DNA from 3 places in the uncultured Devosia sp. genome. Region 1 is predicted to be linked to each of the others. Evidence: predicted binding sites of a transcription regulator. Region 1 holds the regulator's gene; each other region holds the start of a gene.
What was found. The regulator LexA, encoded in region 1, represses DNA repair genes until DNA is damaged. The targets are predictions, from matches to a motif close to TGTTCNNNNTGTGTTCNG.

Region 2: the regulator LexA is predicted to act here: its motif matches at 1,718-1,735, upstream of ACFE8X_RS10520 (putative DNA modification/repair radical SAM protein).
Region 3: the regulator LexA is predicted to act here: its motif matches at 1,032-1,049, upstream of ACFE8X_RS09125 (YifB family Mg chelatase-like AAA ATPase).

What each region holds. Positions count from the first base shown of each region.
Region 1 is NZ_CAXTKA010000005.1:100,083-103,358, forward strand. It holds gene moaC (cyclic pyranopterin monophosphate synthase MoaC) at 1-320, shown strand, start outside; gene glp (gephyrin-like molybdotransferase Glp) at 317-1,522, shown strand; gene lexA (transcriptional repressor LexA) at 1,662-2,372, shown strand; gene ACFE8X_RS08075 (hypothetical protein) at 2,372-2,704, shown strand; gene ACFE8X_RS08080 (YybH family protein) at 2,726-3,097, shown strand; gene ACFE8X_RS08085 (IlvD/Edd family dehydratase) at 3,267-3,276, opposite strand, start outside.
Region 2 is NZ_CAXTKA010000007.1:179,541-182,816, forward strand. It holds gene ACFE8X_RS10515 (UdgX family uracil-DNA binding protein) at 1-479, opposite strand, end outside; gene ACFE8X_RS10520 (putative DNA modification/repair radical SAM protein) at 479-1,714, opposite strand; gene ACFE8X_RS10525 (ring-cleaving dioxygenase) at 2,025-2,975, shown strand; gene ACFE8X_RS10530 (hypothetical protein) at 3,078-3,276, shown strand, end outside.
Region 3 is NZ_CAXTKA010000006.1:78,373-81,648, forward strand. It holds gene ACFE8X_RS09120 (GH25 family lysozyme) at 78-917, opposite strand; gene ACFE8X_RS09125 (YifB family Mg chelatase-like AAA ATPase) at 1,100-2,623, shown strand; gene cfa (cyclopropane fatty acyl phospholipid synthase) at 2,639-3,276, opposite strand, start outside.

The sequences.
Region 1 (3,276 bases):
ATGCGCTGGCGATCGCCCGGATCGCCGGCATCATGGCGGCCAAAAAGACCGCCGAACTGATCCCGCTCTGCCATGCGATTGCCTTGACCAGGGTCGAGGTCGATATCGTGGCCGAAACCGCAACGACGATCGTTGTCCGGGCGAGCGCGGAAACGCTGGCGCAAACCGGCGTGGAAATGGAAGCGCTGATTGCCGCGTCCACCGCAGCGCTGACGCTGTACGACATGGCCAAGGCAATCGATCGGGCCATGACCATCACAGATCTCTGCGTACTGGAAAAATCGGGCGGCAAGTCCGGCGATTTCGTGCGTGCACCATGAGCCTGTTGCCGGTCGAGCATGCGATCACCAAGATTTTGCAGCGCGTGCCACCGATGCAGACCGAGCGCGTCGCCCTGCCCCAGGCAGCCGGCCGCGTTCTGGCCGAAGCGATGGTGGCCAGCCATGACCAGCCGCCGTTCAACGCCAGCGCGATGGACGGTTACGCTGTGCGGGCGCGGGACGCGGCGCCGGGCGCCAGCCTGCGCATAATCGGCATGTCGCAGGCCGGGGCGGGTTTTGCCGGGGTGATGGGCGCTGGGGAATGCGTGCGCATCTTTACCGGCGCGCCGGTTCCCCAGGGGGCGGATGCGGTGATCATGCAGGAACTGGCGAGCGTCAACGGGCAGCATGTCCGGTTTGCCGAACAGCCGCAGCCGGGACGCAGCATAAGGCCAATGGGCAGTGATTTTGCCGTTGGGCAGACGCTGGTTGAGCCCGGCACGCGGCTCAATGGCCTGCACCTGGCGGTGGCGGCGGCGGCAAACGTGCCGACGCTTATGGTGGGCCGACAGCCGGTCATTGCGCTCTTGGCGACCGGGGACGAACTCGTGCCGCCGGGCAGCAGGCTTGGCGCGGACCAGATCGTGGCGTCCAACAGCTATGGGCTTGGGCCCCTGCTCGCGCCTTATGGCAGGATCGTCGATCATGGGATTGCCGGGGACGATCGCGCCGGGCTGACGGCGCGGCTGCGCGACATGTTCGCGGATGAACCCGATATCGTGGTCACGACCGGGGGAGCCAGCGTCGGGGATCATGATATCGTCCAGGACGTGCTGGTGGCGCTCGGCGTGACGCTGGATTTCTGGCGCATCAATATGCGGCCGGGCAAGCCGCTGATGTTCGGCACGCGCGGCAAGACGCTGGTGTTCGGCTTGCCGGGCAATCCGGTTTCGGCGCTAGTGACCGCAGTGGTGTTCATCAAGCCGGCATTGCGGCTGTGGCTGGGCGCAGGCGCGGCGCCGGGGCGGTATTGGCGCCTGCCGCTGGCGGCGCCTACGCCGCCGAACAGCGTCCGGCGCCATTTCATGCGCGCCCAACTGGTGCACGAGGAGACCGGGACGGCCCTGCGGCCCATAGCGGAAGTGGATAGCGGGCATACATCGTCGCTGGCGCAGGCCGACATGCTGATCGTGCAGCCCGAGCACGACCCCGGCCAAGCGACGGGGACGATGGTGGACGCAATCAGTATCGGGCAGTTCTAGGCAAGTCCGGCAAGGACACAGGCAGTCGATTTGCTTGCCCGACTAAATTTAACTGGTCGCGCCTGTGGGATATTGCAGAACATAACTGGAACACGTATGCTCGTTCAGTCTTTGTTCCGATTCCCGACCGAGGGGCCCAATGCTCACGCGCAAACAACACGAACTGCTGATGTTCATTCATGAACGGATGAAGGAAAGCGGTATCCCGCCCTCGTTCGACGAAATGAAAGACGCGCTTGACCTGGCGTCCAAGTCGGGCATCCACCGGCTAATCACGGCGCTGGAGGAGCGCGGCTTCATCCGGCGCTTGCCCAATCGAGCCCGGGCGCTGGAAGTGGTCAAGCTGCCCGACTCGATGAACCCGTCGCTGGGTGGGCGCAAGTCGCGGTTCGAGCCAAGCGTGATCGAGGGCAACCTGGGACGCGTGGCGGCACCGCCGATGCGCGGCACGGTGGAGGATTATGCCCGGCCGGTGTCGATTCCGGTAATGGGGCGGATTGCGGCCGGCACGCCGATCGAGGCCATCCAGAGCCATTCGCACACCATCTCGGTGCCGCCCGAAATGCTGGGCGCGGGCGAGCATTTCGCGCTGGAGGTGCGCGGCGACTCGATGATCGAGGCGGGAATTTTCGATGGAGACACCGTGCTGATCCGCAAGCAGGATTCGGCAGGGACCGGCGAGATCATCGTGGCGCTGGTCGATGATGAGGAGGCGACGCTGAAGCGCCTGCGCCGCAAGGGCAATACCATTGCGCTCGAGGCGGCCAATCCGGCTTACGAGACGCGAATTTTCGGGCCCGATAGGGTCAAGGTGCAGGGACGGCTTGTCGGGCTGCTGAGGAAATATTGATGCGTTTTGCCCTGATTCTGGTTGGACTTCTTATGCTGCCACAGGCGCCGGCATTTGCCCAGGAAGCAAGCGCCAGTGAGACACGATGCTGGGTGGGAAACATCACGTTTTCGGCAGGCATGGCGATCAGCGCCGGTGACGGGACCGCGGTATGCAAAGCCGGAAGCGGATGGACGAAGGCCGAGGCCGCGACGCCCGTGGCCGGGTGCCTGCTCGAGGGTAAGTTGTCCTCGGCGGGCGCTATCGTGGGTATTCGCAACAATGACAGCTTGCTGCTGCAATGCGATGCCGGCGGGCGCTGGGTGACGATCGATACTGCCGCGCAGAGCTAGCGGTGCGGCGGAGGCATCCAAATGGCCGATAGTGCCGAAGAGGTCATGGCGCTCTATCGCGCGCGTATTAACGGCCATGACTTCGACCGGCTGGCAGCCCTGATCGCCGACAATGCGGTGTTCTGGTTTGGCGATGGCTCGCATGTTGGGTTGGCCTCGATCCGGGCGGCGTTCGAAGCGACGTGGAAACGGTTCGAGAACGAAACCTACTGGCTGGAAGATCTACAATGGCTGGCCGTTGGTAGCGCGGCCGCCTCATGTATCTATGGGTATTGCTGGCGAGCCACGATCGGCGGGGTGGAGCGATCGGGCCAGGGCCGAGGGACCTCGGTGGTTCGCGACGGCAGGACCGGCTGGCAGATCGTGCATGAGCATTTGAGCGCTTTGCCTTGATCGCGTTGGCAGATGCAATCGCAGCCTTTGAGGTATCGAGCGTCGGTGTTGATCGGGCTTTTGAACCGAGGTGGGGGTCGTCTGCGTTCACCGAAATACGCCACTGCCACCTAGGCGAAAAAAGGCCCGCCAATTTGGCGGGCCCGTTGTTTTTCGGTTGGCGTTCTGACTAGTGATTG
Region 2 (3,276 bases), on a different contig from region 1:
AACGGCGCCGTCATTTCAACCACATAATGATCGGGCTCGAACCAGGCCGCGAAGCGCTCCAGCCCCGTGTCGTCGACGATCGACTTGAAGCGGATAAAGGCCTTCATCTTGTGGCTTTCGCGGCGCACGGCACTGGCCATGCCGGCCAGCCGGACGACATCGGGATCGGAAGCGACCTCCAGAATGGCGCGGTCGGCCTGCAGCCGCCACAGCACGCGATAGAGCAGGCCGAACCGCTCGGGATCGCTGTGGCAGAGCACCTTGGGCGCCAGTTCTATGAAGGCGGGCGGCACGGCGCCCACGGGCCGAACGTCGCCGGCATGCGCGATGTCTGGCTCGCTTTGCTCGAACAATCCCGCCTCGGACTTCGGATCGCGCCAGACGACCTCGTCGGGAGCGACCCCGGCGCGCAACAATTCGCGCGCCTGGCCGCGCCATTCATCGAAATCGTTCAGCGATTGCAGCACCACTGTGTGCATCAGAACAAGCTCAGCTGTTCCGGTTGCGGCTCGAGCTTGGCGCGCAGCTGGTGATCATCGGTCAGCCCGCCCGGCGTCCAGTCCACGGTTTCAACGAACGGGCGAACCTTGTCGATCGCGCCGGCAATGCGCGCCAGATCGTCCAGGCGAAGGCTGTGATGCCGGCGCGTGGCGATGATGCGATCGACACTGCGGGTGCCCAGGCCCGGAACCCGCAGCAGCAGTTCCCTGTCGGCACGGTTGATGTTGACCGGAAACCTTTGCCGCTGCGTCAGCGCCCACGCCAGCTTGGGATCGATGGCGAGATCGAGCAGGCCATCGCTGCCCCCGGCAACGATCTCGGGCACTTCGAAGCCGTAAAAGCGGATCAGCCAGTCGGCCTGGTACAGACGGTGCTCGCGCATCAGCGGCGGTGCCTTGAGCGGCAGCCGGGCGCTGCTGTCGGGGATGGGGGAAAACGCCGAATAATAGACCCTGCGCAATTTATAGCCGGAATAGAGCCCGGAGGCCCGCGTCAGGATGGCATTGTCGTCGGCTGTGTCGGCCCCCACGATCATCTGCGTCGACTGGCCTGCCGGCGCGAACTTGGCCGGCTGCGCCTTGGCTTTCTTGTCGGGCGCGGCTTCCACCAGCTTGCCGCGAATATTGGCCATGGCAGTGCGGATTTCGCCGGGGCGTTTTTCCGGTGCAAAGGTTTGCAGCCCGACATCGGTAGGCATTTCGATATTGGTGGAGAGCCGGTCGGCCCAGCGCCCGGCTTCCGCCAAAATCTCGGGGGCGGAATTGGGAATGACCTTGAGATGGATATAGCCGCCAAAAGCATGGTCCTGGCGAAGGCTGCGCGCCACCCGCACCATTTCCTCCATCGTGTAATCGGGCGAGCGGATGATCCCCGAGGACAGGAACAACCCCTCGATATAATTGCGCTTGTAGAAATCCAACGTCAGCTGCACCACCTCCTCGACGCTGAACCGCGCCCGCTCGACATTGGAGGATGAGCGATTGACGCAATAAACGCAGTCATAGACGCAAAAATTGGTCAGAAGGATTTTGAGCAGCGAGATGCAGCGCCCGTCGGGCGCATAGGAATGGCAAATGCCGCTGCCTTCGGTCGAACCGATGCCCCCGCTCTTGCGGCTGTCGCGCTTTTCCGTGCCACTCGAAGCACAGGACGCGTCATATTTAGCCGCATCCGACAGCACGGCCAGTTTTCGGCGAAGGGTCAGGGCGGCCATCGAAGTTCCCGTTTCGTTCACAACAGCCATAGCGCGTCAGCGGTTGCATTGCATTGCAAAAAGACAGGTCGCGCTCGATTGTAAACAGACAGTCCAATCCAATGCTGCGTCATCCCCACGAACCGGGGACCTACCCTGGCCGAATTCCAAGACCGCAAGGATGGGTTCCCGCTTCCGCGGGAATGACGCCAAAATAAAAGTTGTCCGTTCAACAAGGCGCAACAGCCCGTCGTCATTAACCCGCTTCCGGACCCGACACCTATCCCCTACATCTTGGTCAACCACGCATCGCGCCATCAAGGAGACCCCAATGAGCCTTCAGCTTTCAGGCATCCACCACCTCACCGCCGTCACCGCCGAGGCCAAGCAGAACCTGGCCTTTTATACCCAGACGCTGGGCATGCGGCTGATCAAGAAGACGGTCAACCAGGACCAGACCACCGCCTATCACCTGTTCTACGGCGATGGCGTCGCCTCCCCCGGCGCCGACCTGACCTTCTTCGATTTCGAAGCCGGTCCTGAAAAGCGCGGCAATCACACCGTGTCGCGCACTGGCCTGCGCGTTGGGAGCGAAGAAACGCTTGCCTGGTGGAAAGATCACCTCCAGACGCACAATGTCGGCACGTCCGCCATCAAGGAGCGCGCCGGCCATCTGTCGCTGGATTTCGAGGATTTTGAAGGCCAACGCTTCCGTATGGTTACCGATAGCGCGAATACGGTCATCCCATGGGCCAAGTCACCGGTGCCGCCCGACCGGCAGATCATCGGCCTGGGGCCCATCACCCTGGCCGTGCCGCAACTCGAGCGCACCGAAGCCGTGCTCACCCAGGTGATGAATATGAGCAAGGTGCGCACCCACCCCGCCACCAGCACCGCCGGGGAAACCCACGTGTTCCAGATGGGCGAAGGCGGCCCTGCAGCCGAACTTCACGTTGTGGCCGACCCAACCCAGCCCGCCTCTCGTCCCGGCGCCGGTGGCGTGCATCATGTCGCTTTCCGCACGCCCGATCAGGACACGCTGCGCCAATGGATTGCCCGCGTCACTCAGGCCGGCATGCGCTCCAGCGGCGAAGTCGAGCGGTTCTACTTCACCTCGCTGTATTTCCGCGAGCCCAACGGCATCCTGTTTGAAATCGCCACCGACACCCCCGGCTTTGCCGCCGACGAGCCGATGGAAACGCTAGGCGAAAGCCTGGCCTTGCCGCCTTTTCTGGAAAGTCGCCGGGCGAGCATCGAAGCCAATTTGAAGCCGCTGGTTTAATCAAGGGTTGGCGAAACCATTCGAGGGGGGGACGGCACCGCCCCTCCACGCCTTTGCCACATTGCTGATGCCGGTAACTGCTGAGAACAGGAGGCGGACGGCATGATCCCAATGGCGGCACTCGTGGCCAACTACCTGCCTGGCGCCTTGGCGGCGCTGTGCCTCCTCGCCTTCATCCCCTGGATATTGGGCATTCCCGGCATCGGTGGCACGCCCTATTTTTACGGCTGGACACTGGGGCTCTACGCCATCGCGGTCTATCTCCTGGTCTTCCTGGTCCTGCTGGTCTGCCGGTTGCTCC
Region 3 (3,276 bases), on a different contig from region 1:
GCCCTTCAAATCACCAGAAAAACCTATGCTTTTGGCATTGGAGTGACAAGCGAGCAGAGGGCGGAAATCGCCCCTATTTATTTTTGGATGCGGCAGCGCCCCGTTGGGCCCAGCGTCGATACGGCGCGTGGATCGCACCCGGTCAACAGGAAATTGATCCAGTCATTCTGGTCGCCGTAAAACGCGTTGCGATCCACTTCCTCGCGAATGCCGCGCACCACGCCCGTCTGCGTCCATTGCCAGAATGTCCAGGGTCGGTTGCGATAGCGTTCATGGGGTTCCGCTGCGGTGGAGCGCAGCCAGAAGGCATTGGGGAAATATTCCCCTTCCAGCACGTCGCGATGGAAATTCATGTCGGTATAGATGATTGGCAGCTTGCCGGTATGGGCCTCCATGGCCGCCAGCATCACCCTGATTTTCTCCAGCGCATCAGCGCGATTGGGCTTGGTCTTGCAGCTGGAATGGTTGTTCCATTCCAGATCCAGCACCGGCGGCAGTGCATCGGCGTCATTGGGAACATTGCGGGTGAACCATTCGGCCTGTTCCGAAGCCAGCGAGCACCAGGTCATGAAGTGATAGGCACCGCGCGGTATGCCCGCCGAGCGGGCCCGGTTCCAGTTCGCCGAGAAGTTGGGATCGATGTAGTCCTTGCCCTCCGTCGCCTTCATGAACACGAAGTGGATGCCCGAGGCGTAGCTTGTGTGCAGGTCCGGATTGGACTGGTAGCGCGCGATGTCGATGCCCTGAATGGGCAGGCCCCGCGCCCGGTCGACGCCGGCATGGGGCCGGTTGTCGCCCTCGATGGCGCCGTAAAGTCCGCCGCCGCTGGCACAGGCCGCCAGCGTGGCGATGACCCCGGCGATGACCACGCTCTTGAGGATCGCCCGCGGCGAGGGAATGGACCAGGCAGCAATCATGGGCGACGATACTCGATCTAAAACGCGATACTTGGCTTCCGATTCAACATGGACGGGTTAAGGAAAGCTTGTCTTAACCAGTGGCGCATCCGGCATGGTTAATCGCTGGGCTGATGTTCGCCAAACGTTCTTGTTAGCGCCCCGGAGCTCTGCTAGTTTTCCGGCAATATGGGGGTACGGGCATGGTGGCGCGGGTTGCGACGGTCGCGTTTTTAGGCATCGAGGCCGTGGCGGTGGACGTTCAGGTGCAGATCGCGCCCGGCCTGCCCAAGTTTCTTATGGTTGGTTTGCCTGATAAAGCCGTCAAGGAGTCCAGCGAACGGGTTCGCGCGGCCCTTGTCGCCTCTGGTTTGGGGCTGCCGCCCAAGCGCATTACCGTCAATCTTGCCCCGGCCGACCTGCCCAAGGAGGGCAGCCATTATGACCTGCCCATTGCCTTGGCGTTGATGGCCGAAATTGGCGCCATCCCCCGCGATGCGCTGGATGGATTTCTGGCATTGGGCGAGCTTGGCCTCGATGGTCGCCTGGCCCATGTGCAGGGCGTGCTGCCTGCGGCCATCGCTGCCCATGGACGCGACCTGGGCATTATCTGTCCCTCGGCTTCCGGCCCCGAAGCGGCTTGGGCGGGCGAAGATATCGATATCGTCGCCGCCGACAGCCTGCTGGCGCTGGTCAATCACCTGACCGGCCACCAGCTCGCCGCACGGCCCAGCCCCAAGCGCTACCTGCCCAACGGCGCCTTGCCCGATCTCAGCGAAGTGCGCGGCCAGCAAGTCGCCCGCCGCGCGCTCGAAGTCGCTGCTGCCGGTGGCCATAACATGCTGATGATCGGCCCGCCCGGTGCCGGCAAATCCATGCTGGCGGCACGCCTGCCCTCCATCCTGCCCCCGCTCAACCCGCGCGAACTGCTCGACGTTTCGATGATCCAGTCGATCGCCGGCGAACTGGCAGGCGGCGCCCTCTCCGACCGACGCCCATTTCGCGCGCCCCATCATTCTGCATCCATGGCCGCCCTGGTCGGCGGGGGCCTGCGCGTGCGGCCGGGCGAGGTCAGTCTGGCCCACAATGGCGTGCTGTTCCTCGATGAGCTGCCCGAGTTTGCGCCTCAGGTGCTCGATAGCTTGCGTCAGCCGCTGGAATCGGGGGAAACCGTCATTGCCCGTGCCAATGCCCGCGTGTCCTATCCATCCCGCGTCCAGCTGATCGCGGCGATGAACCCCTGCAAATGCGGCATGGCCGGCAGTCCGGGTCATTCCTGCAAGCGGGGCGCGGCCTGTGCCGGCGACTACCAGGCCCGGGTTTCCGGCCCGTTTCTCGACCGCATCGACATCCGCATCGACGTGCCGGCCGTCAACGCCGCCGATATGATGACCTCGGGCGGCGCGGCCGAGCCCTCCTCGGCGGTGGCCCAGCGCGTGCAATTGGCCCGCGAGCGCCAGCGGCGGCGCTACCTAGATCATGAAGCGCCGGGAATCTTCACCAATGCCGCCGCCGGAGCGAGCCTGATCGAAGCCGTGGTCAATCCCGATCGCGAAAGCCAGGCGCTACTCTTGCAGGCTGCCGAGCGGTTTTCCCTATCGGCCCGCGCCTATCACCGCGTCCTCAAAGTTGCCCGGACGCTGGCGGACTTGGCCGGCGCCGAACAGGTCGCGCGGCCTCATATCGCCGAAGCCCTCAGCTATCGTGTCAACATGGCGCTTGCCTGAGAACTGTCGCCGATCCTAACGCACGCTCCGATAGCCCCCTGGCACGCCATGGGGTGACAGCACGACCTGCCAGAGGCCGATAGCGCGAGCCCGGAAAATCCCGGCAAACGAGCTGAGATAGTAGCGCCACATGCGATAAAAGCGCTGGTCGTATTGATCGGCCAGTTGCGGCCATGCTGCCTCGAAATTGGTCAGCCAAGCCATCAGGGTCCTGTCATAATCGGCCCCGAAATTATGCCAGTCCTCGATGACGAAAAACTTTTCGCTCGCCGCGCCGATCTGCGCCGGGGACGGCAGCATGCCATTGGGAAAGATGTATTTTTCGCTCCACGGATCGCCATGCGTAGTGGTGGTATTGCCCCCGATCGTGTGCAGCAGCATCAGCCCGTCATCCACCAGAAGTTCGCGCGCCTTGGCAAAATACGGCCGGTAGTTCTTGTAGCCGACATGCTCGAACATGCCGATCGAGACAATCCGGTCAAAGCGCCCCTCGAGTTCCTGGTAATCCATCAGCAGTGTTTGGACCGGTAGCCCTCGGGTGCGGGCATTGGCCAGTGCCGCCTGTTCTTTGGAAATGGTCACGCCCACGGCGCTCACCCCATAGCGTTCAGCGGCAAATTGCATGAACCCGCCCCAGCCCGAGCCGATGTCGA